3 regions of the Janthinobacterium sp. NKUCC08_JDC genome follow, and region 2 is predicted to be linked to each of the others. Evidence: predicted binding sites of a transcription regulator. Region 2 holds the regulator's gene; each other region holds the start of a gene.
What was found. Region 2 encodes sigma-54, which starts transcription at its own class of promoters, with help from an activator protein. Its sites were predicted from a motif close to TGGCANGNAANCTGCTTT; they were not measured.
Positions count from the first base shown of each region.

Region 1: KO538_RS25445 (beta-propeller fold lactonase family protein) is a predicted target of sigma-54. The motif match lies at 1,205-1,222, and genes of this name have one in related genera.
Region 3: adh (aldehyde dehydrogenase) is a predicted target of sigma-54. The motif match lies at 1,292-1,309, and genes of this name have one in related genera.

Region 1 covers NZ_JAHKQW010000016.1:6,979-10,253, forward strand. Annotated here, with positions in the region: gene KO538_RS25440 (polysaccharide deacetylase family protein) at 1-192, opposite strand, end outside; gene KO538_RS25445 (beta-propeller fold lactonase family protein) at 207-1,178, opposite strand; gene KO538_RS25450 (FKBP-type peptidyl-prolyl cis-trans isomerase) at 1,376-1,732, shown strand; gene KO538_RS25455 (acyl-CoA-binding protein) at 1,932-2,186, shown strand; gene KO538_RS25460 (GNAT family N-acetyltransferase) at 2,233-2,703, shown strand; gene proX (glycine betaine/L-proline ABC transporter substrate-binding protein ProX) at 2,795-3,275, opposite strand, start outside.
Region 2 covers NZ_JAHKQW010000018.1:99,621-102,895, reverse strand. Annotated here, with positions in the region: gene KO538_RS26950 (enoyl-CoA hydratase/isomerase family protein) at 1-654, opposite strand, end outside; gene hpf (ribosome hibernation-promoting factor, HPF/YfiA family) at 788-1,150, opposite strand; gene KO538_RS26940 (RNA polymerase factor sigma-54) at 1,220-2,698, opposite strand; gene lptB (LPS export ABC transporter ATP-binding protein) at 2,703-3,275, opposite strand, start outside.
Region 3 covers NZ_JAHKQW010000028.1:3,882-7,156, forward strand. Annotated here, with positions in the region: gene KO538_RS28740 (beta-propeller fold lactonase family protein) at 187-1,143, shown strand; gene adh (aldehyde dehydrogenase) at 1,396-2,916, shown strand; gene KO538_RS28750 (DUF779 domain-containing protein) at 2,972-3,275, shown strand, end outside.

The sequences.
Region 1 (3,275 bases), on a different contig from region 2:
GATCAGTTGCGCTTGCGACTGGCTGCCTGTGTCGAATGTCATATAGATCGTGCCCTTGCAGGCGGCCGGGGCAGAAGATGCGGCTGGGGCCGGTGCTGCTGGTGCAGGTGCGGCGGCATGCGCGGGGGACAGCATGGCGCTGGCGCACAGCAGCATGGCGAACACGCGGCCCGCAGGAATCAGGTGTTTCATCATCACACCCGCCATCACATGCGCGGCGAGTGGGTGGCGAAATACACGCCATGGGGCGAGCGGCCTACCGGTATGGTCTTGATGACCTTGCGCGTGGTCAGGTCGATCACGGCCACTTTCTTGATCCAGCGCAGGGTCACCCACATCGTCTTGCCATCGGGCGTGATTTCCATGCAGTCCGGACCGCCCGGCACATTGATGGTGCCCACGTTTTCCAGGGTTTGCTGGTCGATGATGTTGATGGTGTTCGATACGCGGTTCGAGACGAACGTCATGCGGTTGTCGCCGAGCGCACGGAAATTATGCGTGCCGGCGCCCGCCTTGATGCGCTTGACGGTCTTTTGCGTGCGCCAGTCGATCACTTCCACGTAATCGCTGCCCATGATGCCGACGAGCAAATGCTTGCCATCGGGCGTCATCGTGATACCGGCCGGCGCGGGGCCGACAGGCATGGTCCATTTGACGGTTTGCGTGGCCAGGTCGATGGCGCTGACCTGGTTGCTGCCCTGCTGCGTGATGAAGGCCATGGTGCTGTCGGCCGTGAACGCCATGTGGCTGGGCAGCTTCGGCAGCGGGATGCGCTTGGCCAGGGTCAGGTTCTTGCCGTCGTAGCGGTACAGGTCGATGCGGTCCAGGCGCAGCGAATTCGAAATGAACCATTTCTGGTCTGGCGAAAAGCCGATCTGGTAAGGATCGAGGATGTTGCTGATGCGGCGCTGGATCTGGCCCGAGACAGGATCGAGGAAAATCAGCTCGTTGCCGACGGAACTGGCGACGATCAGCGACTTGCCGTCCGGCGTCTCCATCAAATGGTGCGGTTCCTTGCCGACGGCAAAGGTAGACAGGGGAGCATAGGTTTTCTGGTCCAGCAGTTGCACCGTAGCATCACGGGAATTGAGCACCACCACCACTTCGGCTTGCGCCGTCGATATTGCGGAAACCAGGCACAGCGAGGAAAAAACAAGGCGGCGTAGACTGCGGAACATGGAAGAAATCACTGTTAAATACAAAACATGCATTTTACGTGGAACACTGTATTTATTGTGTGAAATCCCCCCTTAAATACAACCGGCAGCCACACATCGGCGTAATTTCCGGTTTTCGCTTGCGCCGGGCCTGGAATGGCGCTTTGCAACTCATTGCTCTACAATCTGAAGCTTTCATCGCCTACACAAGGATTATCATGACCACCACCACTACCGCTTCCGGCCTGCAATACATCGATACCGTCGTTGGCGAAGGCGCTGAAGCGCAAGCCGGCAACAATGTTGTCGTGCATTACACGGGCTGGCTGCAAAACGACGACGGCAGCGCCGGTTCGAAATTTGACTCGAGCAAGGACCGCAACGATCCATTCGAATTCCCGCTGGGCGCAGGCCGCGTCATCCAGGGCTGGGACGAAGGCGTGCAAGGCATGAAAGTGGGCGGCAAGCGCCAGCTGATCATCCCTGCGGCACTGGGCTATGGCGCACGCGGCGCCGGCGGCGTGATTCCACCGAACGCCACCCTGATTTTCGACGTCGAACTGCTGGGCGTATAAGAAGCTGAAGGCTGCGTTCCAAGGACCGTGCCAGACGCCGCCACTGATCACTCAGCGGCGGCGTTTTTGTTTTGAGGGTGTCCTCTAATGCACGGCGCGCTTTTTTCACTATGATGTCAGGCACTGCAGCACGCACGGTGGCCACTCCGCCGGGCCTGCCGCACTTTTCCAGCGATTCCATCAGCACACAGGAGCCATCATGAGTTTACAAGAGCAATTCGAACAAGCGCAGCTCGATTCCAAGACCCTGTCCGAGCGTCCGGACAATATGACCTTGTTGAAAATCTACGCCTTGTTCAAGCAAGCGTCGAGCGGCGACGCCACGGGCGAGCGTCCTGGCATGACCGACTTCGTCAACCGTGCCAAGTTCGACGCCTGGGCGGCCCTGGCCGGCACCTCGAAGGAAGATGCGCAGCAACAATACATCGACCTGATCGAAGACTTGAAGGACTGATCGTCCCTCCCTGCCCCGGCGCCTGCCGGGGCAGTATAATTTCTGCATGACACCATCACCGAATTCCCTGGTTTCCCTGGCCCATGCCGCCGACCTGCCCCGCTTGTTCGACGTCTGGCACCTGTCCGTACGCGCCACCCACGATTTCCTTGCCGATAGCGATATCGCCTTCCTGATACCCTTCGTCCGCGAAGAGCTGGCCAGAGTGACGGCCGAACGCCTGCTGCACGTGCTGCGCGCCGATGACGGCGTCGCCTATGCCTTCCTGTGCGTCGAGCACGCCAAGATCGAGATGCTGTTCGTACATCCCGACCAGCGCGGCAGCGGCGCCGGCCGCGCGCTCGTGCGGCACGCCATCGCGGCCTTGGGCGCCACGGCCGTCGATGTCAACGAACACAACACGCAAGCGCATGGCTTTTACCTCCACCAGGGCTTTATCGGGGAAAGCCGCTCCGAACGCGACCCGTTCGGCAAGCCTTTCCCCATTTTGCACCTGAAACTGGCCGAAAACGGCTAAAAACTCACCAAAAACCACCAAAACAGGCCGTTAACGCAAAAGTGGCTACCAAAATGGTAGCCACTTTTTCATGGTGAAACGGCGCTAGAACTTACTTTTTCGCCGCCGCCAGCGCTTGCGCGATCCAGCCGTCAAACTTTTGCTGGTGGAACTTGATCCAGCCAGCCGTATGGCGCGCGATATCGGCTTGCGTGTTTTCGCCGCGGCGCATGCGCTCGTTCTGCGCATTGATGTCGGCAACGGGCAGCTGCATCACTTCGAACAGCTTGGCTGCTGCCGGGTTTTTCTCGGCCCAGGCCTTGTTGGACACGATGCGCGCCGTGTTGACGGCAAAGCCGTAGTCGCTGCCATTGTCCAGACGCGTGTTCACTTTCTCCGGATTGGCCGAGAATGGCACTTTCAGCCAGACCACGTCCTTGCCAGGCACCAGCACGCCGCTGACCCAGTACGGCGTCCACGTGTAGTACAAAATCGGCTCGCCGCGTTTGTAGCGGCCCAGGGTGTCGGCGATCAGGGCCGCATAGCTGCCCTGCACGTGCGTCACCGTCTCGCGCAATTTATACGCATCCATG
Region 2 (3,275 bases):
CAGCGCCTTGATGGCAACCGGCAAGGCCTCGCCCGGCGTCGACTCGAACAGGGCCAGCAGCGCCCCCATCTGCGCCTCGGGCAGGTAGACATCGGCCAGGTCCGTGTACAGGGCGTCGGCCGCGTTGATCGTCAAGCCCGTCAAGCCCAGGTACAGGCCCAGCTGGCCGGCCAGGCGGGACAGGAAATAACTGCCGCCCACATCCGGGAACAAGCCAATATTAACTTCCGGCATGGCCATGCGCGTGCGGCCCGTGACGATGCGCAGGCGGTTGCCGGGTCCGGCTTGCGCCACGCCCATGCCGCCGCCCATCACCACGCCATCCATCACGGCGATATACGGTTTCGGATAGAAATGGATCACATGATTTAACGCGTATTCTTCCGTAAAGAAATCTTCCAGCAAGGCGCTGCCGCCTTGCGGCGTGGCCAGGCCCGCATCGTAGAAGAAACGGATGTCGCCGCCGGCGCACAGTGCTTTCTCGCTGCTCGAGCGGATCACGACGGCGTCCACCTGCGGATCGTCGCGCCAGGCCAGCAGGGCAGCGCTCAGGGCGCGCACCATCTCCAGCGACAGGGAATTCAAGGCTTTCGGACGGTCGAGCACGATGTGCCCCGTGCGGTTGCGGATGGAGGTCTGGACGAAGTCGCTCATGGCAGGCGTGAAAAAAGTAAAAGTACAAACATTCTAGCGCCTGCGCGGGGAACATTGCGTTCAAAAGGTCCAGGCGCAAAAAAGGGCGCAATGTGCGCCCTTAGTTGATCACAACTGCTGAAAGCGGGTGGCCTTAAACGGCGACGACGGCGTCTTCCTCGGAGTTGTCTGGCAGATGCTTGATCGCCTCTTTACCGTGCCCTTGCACTTTGGTTTTGTATTTCATCACTTGCCTATCGAGCTTGTCGATCAGGGCATCGATCGCGGCATACAGGTCTTGTGCCAGGCTTTCCACATAGACGGTTTTGCCACTTAAACGCAGGTTGACTTCGGCCTTTTGACGTTTTTCTTTCTCTTTGAGGTTATCCACGGTCAGAATCACGGCGATATCGATAACTTGATCGAAATGACGTTTCACGCGTTCCAGCTTCGTTTGTACGTATTCACGGATGGCTGGTGTCACTTCGAGATGATGTCCGCTGATGGTGAGATTCATACACACTCCTAAAGATGATCGGGTTCGTGCGGTCCATCCTATCCGGCCCGCAGAGGAACCGAAAAAAACTTACAAACACTTACGCAGGCTCACTGGCGGAATTTTCAACGCTTCCCGGTATTTGGCAACAGTACGTCGCGCAATCACCATGCCTTGTTCCCCCAGCATGTCCGCAATCTTACTGTCGGATAAAGGATTTTTAGGGTCTTCTGCTCCTGTCAGTTGCACGATCAATGCCCGTATCGCCGTCGATGACGCTTCGCCCCCCGCTTCGGTGGCGACGTGGCTACCAAAGAAATATTTCAACTCGAACATGCCGTGCGGGGTCAGCATGTACTTTTGAGTTGTTACCCGCGAGATAGTACTCTCGTGTAAACCCAGTGTATCAGCTATTTCACGGAGCACAAGGGGGCGCATGGCAACGGCCCCATGCGAGAAAAAGTTCTTTTGTCTTTCTACTATCGCCTGTGCCACGCGCAAAATCGTGTCGAAACGCTGGCGCATATTCTTGATCAGCCACTTGGCTTCCTGCAACTGTGCGCCCATGGCGCCCTCGCCCTTGCCCTGCTTGAGCAGGTTGGCGTACATGGCGTTGACGCGCAGGCGCGGCATGACGTCGTTGTTCAGGGTCACTTGCCAGCCATTGCGCGCGCGCTTGACGACGACGTCGGGCACCACGTAATCGGACACGTCCGAGGCGAACACGGCACCCGGATGCGGATTGCACTGGCGAATCACCGTCTGTGCTTCGCGCAAGTCTTCATCGTCGCAATCGAGGGCTTTTTTCAGCTTGTTGAAATCGCGCTGGGCAAACCAGGCCAGGTGCTTTTCCACGATGACGAGCGCCATGCGCCGCGTCACCATGGCGATGTGCGGCAAGCGCTTGATCTGCAGCGCCAGGCATTCGGACGCATTGCGCGCGCCCACGCCGGGCGGATCGAAACTTTGCAGCAGCGACAAGGCCGTGCGCATCTCGTCGGCGTCGATTTCCAGCTCTTCCGGCAGGCGCGCCAGGATGTCGTCGAGCGACTCTTCCAGGTAGCCATTGTCGTCGAGCGCGTCGATGATCAGCTCGACCAGCGCGCGGTCGCGCAATTCAAGCACCGTCACGCGCATCTGCTCCATCAGGTGTTCGCGCAGGGTGCAGTGATGGGCCTCGAGTTGCGGGCGGGAATCTTCGTCGTCGGGCGCCTTGCCCCGGCTCGCCTCGCTCCAGTCACTGTCGCCGCCGTCCGCGGCGGCCGGGCCCTCGCCCGCCTCGCCGTCAAAGGTTTCCGCTTCGGCAGGCGCGGCAGGCGCCTCCTGGCCTGGCGCCTGGGGCGGCGCTTCGGCCGGCGCCGCCGTGGAACTCAAGGCCCCGTCCGACAGCAGGCGCAGCGAACGGTCGAGCGGATCGTCGAGGCGCTCGAGCAAGGGATTGTCCGTCAGCAGTTGCTCGAGTTCCTGGTGCAATTCCAGGGTCGACAATTGCAACAGGCGTATCGATTGCTGCAACTGCGGCGTCAGTGCCAGGTGCTGCGAAGTGCGCAGCTGCAATGATTGTTTCATTGGCTTACATGCGGAAGTGTTCGCCCAGATAGACCCGGCGTACCGACTCGTTCGCGATGATGTCGTCGGGGCGTCCCGACGCCAGTACCGAGCCCTGGTTGATGATGTAGGCACGGTCGCAAATACCCAGCGTCTCGCGCACATTATGATCGGTGATCAGCACGCCGATATTGCGCTCCTTCAAGAAGCGCACGATGCGCTGAATCTCGATCACGGCGATCGGATCGACGCCGGCGAACGGCTCGTCGAGCAGCACGAAACGGGGATCCGTGGCCAGCGCGCGGGCGATTTCCACGCGGCGGCGCTCGCCGCCCGACAGGGACAGGGCCTGGTTCTCGCGCAGCTTTTCAATCTGCAAATCGGCCAGCAGTTTATCCAGGCGCTCCTCGATCTCGGCCTTCTTCAGGGGACGGCCTTCGACGGTCTGGATTTCCAGCACGGCGCGGATATTGTCTTCCACCGTCAGCTTGCGGAAGACGGACGCTTCCTGCGGCAGATAGGACAAGCCCATCTGCGCGCGGCGGTGGATCGGCAGGCTGGAAATGTCCACGCCGCTGATATCGATGCTGCCGCCGTC
Region 3 (3,275 bases), on a different contig from region 2:
ATAAAAGCCTGCTTTGGTCGCGTGCGCGGCGCAGGTCTGCATCGTTGTATCAAGCAATATGCCTGCCATGTCTCCATTGGTGGGCTGAAATTATACGCGTGTCAGTGGCATGGCGTTTGCATACAGCAATGTTCAGATGCGCCGATGCCGCGCGCTTTTCCTGTGTTTTGCCATCGAAAGGTGATTATGCCCAACTTCTTCTCGCGCTTGCGCCAAGTGTGCTGGCTGCTGCCTGCGCTCGCCAGCAGCGCCCTCCAGGCTGCTCCATTTGCCTATGTTCCCAATGAAAAATCGGGCACCTTGAGCGTGATCGACACGGCGACCGACCAGGTCGTGCGCCAGATTGCAGCCGGCAAGCGTCCGCGCGGCATCGCCGCCGACCCCACCGGGCGGCAATTGTTTGTCACGGATGCGGCCAGCAGCGCCTTGCTGCTGATCGATAACGCTGGCGGCGCCCCCCTGCGCACGGTGGCGCTGGGCAAGTCGCCCGAAGGCGTCAGCGCTTCGCAAGACGGTCATTACGTGGCCGTGGCCGTCGAGGAAAACAATAGCGTGGCCTTGCTCGATGGGCAGACGGGCGTCTTGCTCGCCGATATCAAGGTGCATGGACGCAATCCGGAACATGCCGTTTTCAGCCCCGATGGGCGCTGGCTGCTGGTCAGCGCGGAAGAGGCTGAACAAGTCGATGTCATTGATGTGGTGCAACGCCGCCAGGTGGCGTCCATCGCCGTGGGATTGCGCCCGCGCGGCATCGGTTTCAGTCCGGACTCGGGCCGCGCCTACGTGGCGTGCGAACTGGTCAATGCCGTCTACGTCATCGACATGGCCGCGCGCAAGGCCATCGCCACCATTCCCGCTGGCAAGAATGCAAACGGCATCGTGGTCCATCCCAGCGGCAAGCAGGTGTATGTCTCGAACGGTATCGATGGCACGGTGATGGTGATCGACACGGCCAGCAACGAGGTCACGGCCACCATTCCCGTCGGCAAGCGCCCGTGGAACATGGCCATCACGCCCGATGGCGCCAAGCTGTACGTGGCCAATGGCCGTTCGAACAGCGTTTCCGTCATCGACACGGCCAGCGCGCGCAAGGTGGCCGATATTGCTGTAGGTGAATTGCCATGGGGCGTGGTGATTCGTTAATGGCACAGGAACAGGTGTTCCAGTCTGGTACACCTGTTCCATTGTGCAGCGGCTCAAGCCCGGGCATGCGCTGAAAAGCACACCGGTATTGACGCTAGGCCCTTGTAACAAGGGTAAAAGCGGCTAAGTTTGTAGTGGGATGCCGAGCTGGCACGGCATTTGCGGAAGACTCCGTGTACTCACCCCATCTGTACCAGGACGTTTGATTTTAATTACAGCAATTCCATTCTAATTAACCCGATAGAGGACGACATGAATCTCGCAGACATCAGCAAACTGGGCGTAGCCAATCCCTTCAAACAACGCTATGACAATTACATCCGCGGCAAATTCGTTGCCCCGGTAAAAGGTGAATACTTTCCTAACATCACACCGATCACGGGCTTGCCATTTTGCGAAATCGCCCGTTCCACGGCGGAAGATGTCGAGCTGGCCTTGGACGCCGCCCATGCCGCCAAGGATGCCTGGGGCAAGACATCGCCTGCCGAGCGCGCCAATATCCTGAACCGCATCGCCGACCGCATCGAACAGAACCTGAGCCTGATCGCCACGGCGGAAACCATCGACAATGGCAAGCCGATCCGCGAAACGATGAACGCCGACATCCCGCTGGCCATCGACCATTTCCGTTATTTCGCCGGCTGCATCCGCGCGCAAGAAGGTTCCGTCGCGCAAATCGATGCGGAAACCTATGCCTACCACTACCACGAGCCGCTCGGCGTCGTGGGCCAGATCATTCCATGGAATTTCCCGATTCTGATGGCTGTGTGGAAACTGGCGCCAGCCCTGGCCGCCGGCAATTGCGTCGTGCTCAAACCGGCCGAGCAGACACCGGCCTCCATCATGGTGTTGATCGAGCTGATCGGCGACCTGCTGCCGCCGGGCGTGCTGAACATCATCAATGGTTTCGGCCTGGAAGCGGGCAAGCCGCTGGCCTCGAGCAAGCGCATCGCCAAGATCGCCTTCACGGGCGAAACAGGCACGGGCCGCTTGATCATGGGCTACGCCGCGCAAAACCTGATTCCCGTCACCCTGGAGCTGGGCGGCAAGTCGCCGAACATCTTCTTTGAAGACGTGATGGACGCGGACGATGACTATTTCGACAAATGCCTGGAAGGTTTTGCCATGTTCGCGCTGAACCAGGGCGAAGTGTGCACCTGCCCATCGCGCGTGCTGATCCAGGAATCGATCTACGAGAAATTCATCGAACGTGCTCTGAAGCGCGTGGCCGCCATCAAGCAGGGCAACCCGCTCGACTCGTCCACCATGATCGGTGCGCAGGCGTCGCAGGAGCAGCTGGAAAAAATCCTGTCCTATCTCGACATCGGCCGCCAGGAAGGCGCCGAAGTGCTGGCTGGCGGCGAGCGCAACACGCAGGCGGGCGACTTGGAAGGCGGCTACTACGTGCGTCCGACCGTATTCAAGGGTAATAACAAGATGCGCATCTTCCAGGAAGAGATTTTTGGACCGGTCGTGTCCGTGACCACTTTCAAGGATGAGGCCGACGCGCTGGCGATTGCCAACGATACCTTGTACGGCCTGGGCGCCGGCCTGTGGACGCGCGACGGTTCGCGCGCCTTCCGCATGGGACGCGCCATCCAGGCGGGCCGCGTGTGGACCAATTGCTACCACCTGTATCCGGCCCACGCCGCGTTCGGCGGCTACAAGCAATCGGGTATCGGCCGCGAAAACCACAAGATGATGCTCGATCACTACCAGCAAACGAAGAACTTGCTGGTGAGCTATAGCCCGAAAGCGCTGGGCTTCTTCTAAACCGGTACACGCGCCGCGCCTGTCAATCCAGGCGCGGCGCGCAGAAAGGGATGCCATGAGTGCAGCAATTGCCCGGGTGGTCGCCACCGATGCGGCGCTGGAAATGATGGACAAGTTGCGCCAGCGTCACGGCCCGCTGATGTTTTTCCAGTCGGGCGGCTGCTGCGACGGCAGCGCGCCCATGTGCTATGCGCTGGGCGAGTTCGATGTCAGCGACACCGACATCTATCTCGGCAATTTGAATGGCACACCGTTCTACATGGGACTCGAGCAATTCGAGTACTGGGAGCATACCCAGTTGATTATCGATGTGGTCGATGGCAATGGCGGCATGTTTTCACTCGACAACGGCACGGGCA